3 regions of the Anaerotignum lactatifermentans genome follow, and region 3 is predicted to be linked to each of the others. Evidence: riboswitches for the same ligand, from Rfam matches in the RefSeq annotation. Region 3 holds a riboswitch; each other region holds the start of a gene.
What was found. Region 3 has a riboswitch for ZMP and ZTP ahead of pflA (pyruvate formate-lyase-activating protein). Riboswitches for the same ligand answer to the same signal wherever they lie in the genome.
Positions count from the first base shown of each region.

Region 1: it holds a riboswitch for ZMP and ZTP, as region 3 does, so the genes downstream of both, purE (5-(carboxyamino)imidazole ribonucleotide mutase) here and pflA (pyruvate formate-lyase-activating protein) in region 3, are expected to answer to the same signal.
Region 2: it holds a riboswitch for ZMP and ZTP, as region 3 does, so the genes downstream of both, INF29_RS07335 (formate--tetrahydrofolate ligase) here and pflA (pyruvate formate-lyase-activating protein) in region 3, are expected to answer to the same signal.

Region 1 covers NZ_JADCKK010000005.1:46,500-49,664, reverse strand. The annotation lists gene INF29_RS02350 (dihydroorotase) at 1-710, opposite strand, end outside; ZMP/ZTP riboswitch at 880-973, shown strand; gene purE (5-(carboxyamino)imidazole ribonucleotide mutase) at 1,208-1,702, shown strand; gene purF (amidophosphoribosyltransferase) at 1,779-3,165, shown strand, end outside.
Region 2 covers NZ_JADCKK010000022.1:4,064-7,228, reverse strand. The annotation lists gene INF29_RS07340 (FtsK/SpoIIIE family DNA translocase) at 1-1,430, shown strand, start outside; ZMP/ZTP riboswitch at 1,493-1,571, shown strand; gene INF29_RS07335 (formate--tetrahydrofolate ligase) at 1,651-3,165, shown strand, end outside.
Region 3 covers NZ_JADCKK010000012.1:19,562-22,726, forward strand. The annotation lists gene INF29_RS04700 (stalk domain-containing protein) at 1-382, shown strand, start outside; gene INF29_RS04705 (hypothetical protein) at 405-722, shown strand; gene INF29_RS04710 (hypothetical protein) at 670-1,443, shown strand; ZMP/ZTP riboswitch at 1,629-1,712, shown strand; gene pflA (pyruvate formate-lyase-activating protein) at 1,768-2,481, shown strand; gene pflB (formate C-acetyltransferase) at 2,509-3,165, shown strand, end outside.

The DNA.
Region 1 (3,165 bases), on a different contig from region 3:
TCCACGCCTTCTTTGGTGGAGATGTGGCAGACGTGATAGTCACATCCTGTTTCTCTTACCAAAGCAATGTCGCGCTCGATCTGCTTCCATTCACTTTCGGAGCAGATACCTTTGTGTCCGTGCTGCGCACAATATTCGCCTGCATGAATATAGCCGCCATTGAGCAGTTCATTGACTTCGCAGTGTGCGGCTACCATTTTGTCAAGTTGTTTGATTTTTTTCATCGCCTGGCGCATCATTTCGTCACTTTGTACACCTCGTCCATCATCGGAAAAGGCACAAACATGAGGTGCCAGTGCATCAAAATCCGCAAGAGCTTCGCCTTTTTCACCATAAGTGATGGCACCATAAGGCAGGACTTCAATCAAAGCGGTTTTTTCGATGGCTTCCAGCTGAGGTGCCAGTGTTTCGGCACAATCGGGCACTGGATTCAGGTTTGGCATTGCACAAATGGTGGTGTAACCGCCGTGTGCTGCCGCCTGTGTACCGGTACGGATGGTCTCTTTATAAAAAAATCCCGGTTCTCTCAGATGCGTATGAACATCAATGAAACCGGGAAAGATAGCGAAACCTTCCAAATCGAAAACAATGCTGCCTTTTGTGGGTGCGGCGGAAGAAATATCGGTAATGATACCATTGTTGACAAATACGTTGGATTTTACAAATTCGCCCTGCATAAATACGTTTGCATTGGATAAAATGTAGTTCAATGTATTTCTCTCCTTTCTTCTGTCTGCATGGTTGTTATATATTTCTTTACAAATTGTCAGTAGTATATCATAGGGATTTGGCTCTGTCAAGCATTTCTTTTGGGGAAAATTCTTTCCCCTTCATTGACAGGAAATTGGAAAATGTGTTAGACTGAACTTGTCAAATAAAGCGGTTTTCTGTAACTGACGGATTGGTGGGAAACCACAGGGGAGCAGAAAATCGGAATTTTTTCTAAGCAGTGCAGTACTGCCTGGCGGATATTTTTATGAATGCCGGGCTTAACAGAATTTCTTCGGTCTGTTTCTTCTGCATGATGGTGGTCGGCGGTGTTTTTGATGAATGGAAATATCGCTTTTTTGCTGTCAATGAGGAGAAAAGAAGGAAAGCGTGCTGCTTTTTGTCGACCGTCTGGGCAGTCCTGTTTCCGCCAAGGAATCAGACTGTCCTTTTTTGCGTCTGCAAAAGGAATTTGTATTATTTTTGAGGAGGTTTATCCATGAAAAAAATCGGTATTGTAATGGGCAGCGACAGTGATCTTCCTGTATTGGAAAAGGCAATGACAACACTGGACAAATTTGGTGTGCCTTATGAAGTGCATGTATATTCCGCACATAGAACACCTGTAGAAGCAAAAGAGTTTGCACAGCAGGCAAGAGCAAACGGCTTTGGTGCCATCATCGCGGCAGCAGGCAAGGCAGCTCATCTGGCAGGCGCCATTGCAGCCAACACAACACTGCCTGTCATCGGCATTCCTGTAAAATCCTCTACACTGGACGGTCTGGATGCACTGCTTTCTACCGTACAGATGCCCGGCGGCATTCCCGTTGCAACTGTAGCCATTGACGGCGCAGAAAATGCGGCTCTGCTGGCAATTCAGGTACTGGGTGCATCTGACGCGGAACTGGCAGCAAAACTGGATGCAGCCAGAGCAGAAGCAGCAGCAAAAGTACTGGAAAAGAACAAAGCAGTGGAAGCAAAATACAACCACTGATACCATACATACGAAATAAACACAGATACAAAAGAACCCCTGTCAGAAAAGACAGGCGGAACAAGGAGCTGGAAAAATGAATAAGATCCATGAAGAATGCGGCGTTTTTGGTGTATATGCCAAGGAGAAAACATCCGTTGCATCTACGGCATATTACGGTTTGTTTGCCCTGCAGCATCGGGGACAGGAAAGCTGTGGGATTGTAGTCAACGACGAGGGCGTGTTCACATATCATAAGGACGGCGGTCTGGTCAATGATGTGTTTACCCCAGCGGTGATGGAGCATCTGGGGGAAGGGAGCATGGCAGTGGGTCATGTGCGCTATGGCACAACCGGCGGCGGTGGCAGAATCAATGCCCAGCCCATCGTTGTGAACCATGTGAAAGGCGCAATGGCTCTGGCACATAACGGCAATCTGGTCAATTCCTTTGAACTGCGGCGGGAACTGGAGCTGGAAGGTTCCATATTCCACACCACCAGTGATACAGAAGTCATTTCCTACATCATCACCAAGGAACGGCTGAAAGCACCTTCCATTGAGGAGGCGGTCAATCAGGCAATGTATCGCATCAAGGGGGCTTACTCTCTGGTGGTCATGTCTGCAACCAAGATGATTGCGGCAAGAGATCCCCATGGATTCCATCCTCTCTGCTATGGTGTCACAAAAGAAGGGACTTACGTCATTGCTTCGGAAACATGCGCGCTGGATGCAGTCAGCGCAGCCTTTGTGCGGGATGTGGAACCCGGTGAAATCGTGGTCTTTGACGGCGATGAAATCCGTACCATTTCCGACCATATGGGTGAAGCAGAGAAGCATTTGTGTATTTTTGAACATATTTATTTTTCCAGACCCGATTCCAGAATCGACGGCGTCAGCGTACATCGTGCCAGAGTAACGGCAGGTGCCTGTCTTGCCATGGAACATCCCGTACAGGCGGATGTTGTCATTGGTGTGCCGGATTCCGGTATCGACGCAGCCATTGGATATGCCAGACAGTCCGGCATTCCATATGGCATGGGATTTATCAAGAATAAATATATCGGTCGTACCTTTATCGCGCCGGGACAAAAGGCGAGAGAGGATAAAGTAAAGATCAAGCTGAATGTAATATCAGAAACCATCAGGGGAAAACGTGTGGTTATGGTGGACGACTCCATTGTCAGAGGCACCACCTCTGCAAGAATCGTCAAACTGCTGCGGGAAGCAGGGGCAAAAGAAGTCCATGTCCGTTCTTCCGCACCGCCGTTTTTATTCCCTTGTTATTACGGAACAGACGTGGATTCCCAGGAAAACCTCATTGCGGTGAATCATACCATGGATGAGATTCGGGATATCATCGGTGCGGACAGCATCGGCTATCTGAATCTGGACCATCTGGGCATGCTCATGGGTACTCCCAAGGGCTGCGGATATTGTGCCGCCTGCTTTGATGGGAATTATCCCACAGAAGTTCCCACAGAAA
Region 2 (3,165 bases), on a different contig from region 3:
TCAGCCTGTTAGGACGTGACCCCGGCAATAGCAGTGGTTCAGGTATTCTGGAACAGCAGAAAAACGGCAGAAAACTGGAAATGACACTGAAAAGTTTCGGCGTAGAAGCCCGCGTCATCAATGTCAGCGCAGGTCCCACTGTTACACGATATGAAGTTTCTCCCAGTCAGGGGGTCAAGGTCAGCAAGATTGTCAATCTGGCAGACGACATTGCCCTGAATCTGGCTGCCAGCGGCATTCGTATTGAAGCGCCTATTCCCGGTAAAGCGGCAGTAGGCATTGAAGTGCCAAATAAAGAAACCAAGTCCGTATATCTGCGGACAGTGCTGGAAAGTGATGCTTTCCGCAAACATCCCTCCAAATTGGCTTTTGCTTTAGGGGAAGACATTACAGGCAATCCCATTGTCACAGACATTGCGAAAATGCCTCACTTGCTCATTGCCGGCGCAACAGGCAGTGGTAAGAGTGTCTGCATCAATACACTGATTACAAGTATTTTGTATAAGGCAGACCCGAAAGAAGTCAAACTCCTTTTGGTTGACCCGAAAGTGGTAGAACTGAGTGTATATAACGGTATTCCTCATTTGCTCATTCCCGTTGTTACCGACCCGAAAAAAGCGTCGGCGGCACTGAACTGGGCAGTGAGAGAAATGCTGGAAAGATACAATGACTTTGCGGCATGCGGTGTCCGTGACATCAAAGGCTTCAATGCCATGAAGGAAGAAAAAGGCGAACCGGAAGCAAAAATGCCACAGATTGTTATCATCATCGATGAATTGGCAGACTTGATGATGGCAGCACCCGGCGAAGTAGAGGATTCCATCTGCCGTCTGGCACAGATGGCACGTGCGGCAGGGATGCATTTGATTATTGCCACACAGCGTCCTTCCGTAGACGTTATCACTGGTGTTATCAAAGCCAATATTCCTTCCCGTCTGGCATTTGCCGTTTCCTCCGGCATAGACTCCCGTACCATTTTGGATATGGTCGGCGCGGAAAAACTGCTGGGCAAGGGGGACATGCTGTTCTATCCTTCCGGTCAGGCAAAACCTTCTCGTATTCAGGGGGCTTTTGTAACGGATAAAGAAGTGGAACAGATTGTGGACTTCCTGCGGAAAAGCAGCCGCCCTGGATATACACAGGAAATGGTGGATCAGATTACAGCAGTGGCAAAAACTGCCAGCGGTCCCAGTGAGGAAACAGACGAGTTTTTTGAACAGGCAGTGGATTTGATTCTGGAAAAAGAAAAGGCTTCTGTTTCCATGCTTCAGCGTCAGTTCCGCATTGGTTATAACCGTGCGGCAAGACTCATGGACGAACTGGAAAGAAGGGGACTGGTTGGACCCGAAGAAGGCAGCAAACCAAGAAAAGTCCTCATCACCAGAGCGCAGTGGGAGGAAATGCAGTCCCCCACAGAGGAAAACGCATAAAAGAATATGGATTTCATACAGGTTGCACATTGACAAATTTCGTCTCATATAGTACCATTTTGGTAGAGTCATATGACTGACGGAAGTGGAGTAACCACATGGAGTATGACAGAATTGATGCCGACCGTCTGGGCGATTACGCTTGGACTGTCGGCTTTTTTTCAAAGTAGGACAGGCAAGCGCAAGGACATATTGGAATCGGAGAGAGGAGTTTTTGAAGATGAAAACAGATTTGCAGATTGCACAGGAATGCACCATGGAACCCATTACCGCCATTGCGGCGAAAGCTGGCATCCCCGAAGAATATGTGGAATGTTATGGCAAGTATAAAGCCAAAGTAAGTGATAAATATTATAATCAGATCAAAGACAGACCCGACGCAAAACTGATTCTGGTAACAGCTGTAAACCCTACACCTGCTGGGGAAGGCAAAACAACCGTTACCATCGGTCTGACACAGGCCCTGCAGAAAATGGGCAAAAACGCCCTGACATGCCTGAGAGAACCCTCTCTGGGTCCCTGCATGGGTGTGAAAGGCGGCGCAGCCGGCGGCGGCTATGCACAGGTAGTGCCTATGGAAGACATCAACCTGCATTTTACAGGTGACCTGCACGCCATCACAACAGCAAACAACCTGTTGGCTTCCATGGTGGACAACCATATCCAGCAGGGCAATGAACTGAACATCGACCCCAGAAAAATCGCTTGGAAAAGAGTTGTGGACCTGAATGACAGACAGCTTCGTCATGTGATTTCCGGTCTGGGCGGCAAAGTAAACGGCGTTCCCAGAGAAGACAGCTTCCAGATCACCGTTGCTTCTGAAATCATGGCAATCTTCTGTCTGGCAAACGACCTGCATGACCTGAAAGAAATGCTGGGCAAAATCATCGTTGGCTATACTTATGACGATGAACCTGTTACAGCAAAACAGATTGGCGCAGACGGCGCCATGACTGTACTGCTGAAAGATGCGCTGCAGCCCAACCTGGTACAGACATTGGAACACACACCCGCTTTCATCCACGGCGGTCCCTTCGCAAACATCGCTCACGGCTGCAACAGTGTGCGCGCAACAAAATTTGCTATGAAACTGGCTGACTATGTGGTAACAGAAGCAGGCTTCGGCGCTGACCTGGGTGCAGAAAAATTCTTCGATATCAAATGCAGAAAAGCTGGTCTGAAACCTGACGCAGTTGTACTGGTTGCAACTGTTCGTGCATTGAAATATAATGGCGGCGTTCCCAAAGCAGATTTGAGCAACGAAAATCTGGACGCACTGGCAAAAGGTTTTGTAAACCTGGAAAAACACATTGAAAATATCCAGAAATACGGCGTACCTGTTGTGGTTACACTGAACCACTTTGTAGCGGATACAGACGCGGAAGTGGCTTATGTGAAAGAACGCTGCGAAAAAATGGGCGCAACATTCGCAGTAGCAAAAGTATGGGCTGACGGCGGCGAAGGTGGTAAAGCACTGGCTGAAAAAGTTCTGGAAACACTGGAAACAAAAGAAAGTAATTTCCATGTACTGTACGAAGATAATCTGTCCATCGAAGAAAAGATCAATAAAGTATGTAAGGAAATCTATGGCGCAGGTCATGTAAGCTTCACAGCAGCAGCAAAGAAAACACTGGCACAGATCGAAAAACTGGGCTTTGAACATTTCCCTGTATGTATCGCAAAAACACAGTACTCCCTGTCTGACGATCCCAAGGTACTGGGTCGCCCCGAAGGC
Region 3 (3,165 bases):
TCATGAAGATAATTCGGAATCCCCCAATTGGGTAAAAGTCAGTGTCATTGCCATTGAAATGCCGAACGGAACAAAGCCCCAATATGTTTCCAAAAATGGTCTGGAAAAAATCACTGATGTTTCTGTTCAGTATCAGAAGGATTTGATTGCTGCAAAAGAAGAAACAAATCAGGAAATTGAGCAGAAGTTTTACTATGATGCTTCGGCAGTGACCTATACCGGGAAAAAACTTGCCAGATTTTATGTATATGAGTTAAAAGGGTTCGAAAATTTCCCAATCTATTTCAATGAATATACAGGAGAAATTTATAGCGAATCAGCGGGTCTGGCATTTGCAGGCTTGCATAAAGGATTCATCAATATTGGTTTTATGCTTTCATAATGGAGGAAGCGAGGGAAGAACAATGAAAAGAAGCCTCGTTTTTCTGGCGACTGCCTGTGCTTTATGTGTGGCATGGGTGCTTTGCAAAGGAATGCAGGCTGATACCCGAACCGTTGAAATAGAGGGAGAAGCCATTCCATATATTTGCCAGAATGAAAAAGTGTATGTTTATCTAAAAGATTTGCTGGACTCTGGATTTTTTGTGGATGCTGCAGAAAGTCGTACACTGGAAACCAGATCGGGCATGGTATCAGAAATCGTTTTGTGGCAGGAGGATATTTATCCAAATGAAGATAAAAAAAGGCGATATCCCACATGTGCAGGATGGATGGAAATATGAAACATATATCAATGGTCTGCAGATTGGCACTTATGCCTGCCAGGGAGAATTGCTTGTTGATGCGGAAGAGTTGATTGGACAGCCTGTTTCATTCAAAGAAGATGCATCCATATCGGAAAAAACTGTTTTATATGACCAGAATGGAAATGAGGAGGTTTTACCTGAGAATCTGGAACAGATTACAAAAACAAATAGAAATTCTGTCCATGGCAATCCAGAAGCACCAAATCGTTTTTCTTTTGAAAACTGTTCCCAGTATCTGATGCGGGCAGAGAAAAATACAGCGCATAAGCTAGGGATAGACGTGCTGCAGAAAGGGGATATTCTGAAAACAAAGAAGGGCTCTTTCCCTTTGGAAGAAGTGAAAGCGGGAGAATGTGCAGGGGTTTCCATTCTGACCATTCAGGAAGAGTATACGGAACTTTCTGCTGTTCTGAAGGAGTTAGGCATTTCCTATTCTTTCAACAATGGAAAGCTGGAATTACGAGGAAAAGGAAATGGGAAAACCATCAACCAGAAAAGTACCGATGCCATGGGCACCATTCCCCAATATCCATATCGTATGTTTGCCATGACATTGGAACTTTCTAATGGAGATAAGTTGGACTGTTTATACGATGGTGAGAAGCTTTTTGTCGCAAACAATGATTTGGAACAGACCGATATTTGGAAAGAATACGGATATGTTTATGAAAATGGCAATTGGACTTCATTGAAATAAAGGTGTTGTTGTTAAAAAAGAACAGATTCTCTGTCACATCTTGTCTATATAAAATTTACAAGAATCTTGTCACGAAACAGAAGAAAATAAAATGTTTTCGACAAAAAAACAATAATCTTTGTGAAAAACACAAATTTCTAAAGATTTCCATTTGACACACAAAATAAAGTATGCTAGTATCAACTCGTGGATTATATGACTGACGGAATCGTGGATCTAACCACATGGAGTATAATCGTTACCACAAGCCGACCGTCTGGGCAGGAAAAGCCCGGGCGTGCGGCTTTTTCTATTTCAAAAAATTGGATAGAAAGAGGTGATGATATGCAGCAAGGCAGAATCCATTCCATTGAGTCCATGGGACTTGTGGATGGACCTGGAATCCGTACCGTTCTTTTTCTGCAGGGGTGCCATTTGCGGTGCCGCTACTGCCATAACCCTGATACATGGCAGCTCTCCGGCGGAAAAGAAATGGATGTAGGTCAAATTATGAAGATGCTGAAACGTTATCGTCCCTATTACGGCAATACAGGTGGTGTCACCTGTTCCGGTGGGGAACCTTTGTTGCAGGCGGATTTTGTAACGGAATTGTTCAAAGCCTGTAAAGCCGAGCATATTTCTACCTGTCTGGATACGGCAGGTTATGGAAATGGTTCTTATGATGCATTGCTGGATTACACAGATCTGGTGATCTTTGATATCAAGCATGTGATATCGGAGAAATACCACAAACTGACGGGAGGCGATTTTTCCATTGCGAAAACGTTCTTGGAAACGGTCATTGCAAAGAATGTTCCGCTTTGGATCAGGCATGTAGTAGTGCCCGGTTTGACTGATGAGGAAGCGCATATTCGGCAATTGGGGGAAATGATTCAGACAATTCCTAATGTACAGAAAGTGGAACTGTTGCCTTACCATACCATGGGCGTGGGAAAATACCATGCTTTAGGCATTCCATATTCTCTGGAAGGCGTTCCGCCTATGGAACAGAAAAAAATACAGTATCTTCAAAATTTGCTGACGGAAATGATTGCATAACATGTGGTTAGAAAGGATGACGCAGAAATGAATACAATGGCTTGGCAGGGTTTTCAGACAGGAAAATGGACAAAAGAAATTGATGTCAGAAACTTTATTCAGAAAAACTATACCCTTTACGAAGGTGATGACACTTTCCTGGAAGGGGTTACAGATAGAACACAGAAAGTATGGGATAAATGCCATGAACTGATTTTGGAAGAAATGAAAAAAGGCATTCTGGATGTGGAAACCAATATCGTATCCGGTATTGACAATTTTGCACCGGGATATATTGACAAGGAAAATGAGGTAATTGTGGGCTTGCAGACAGATGCGCCCCTGAAACGGATTGTCAATCTTTATGGCGGCATGAAAATGGCAAAAAGTGCCTTGGAACAGTACGGCTATGAATTGAATCCCCAGCTGGAAAAAGATTTCCATGCTTATCGGAAAACTCATAACGAAGGCGTATTCGACGCATATCCAAAGAGAACAAAAGTAGCAAGACACGTAGGTCTTTTAACAGGTCTGCCTGACGCTTATGGTCGTGGTCGTGTCATTGGGGATTACAGAAGAGTTGCCCTCTATGGTGTGGATTTCCTCATTGGCGAAAAAGAAAAGGAACAGGACAAGTTTGATGGTCCTATGACAGATGAAAGAATCCGTTTGCGAGAAGAAATCAGCATGCAGATTCAAGCGCTG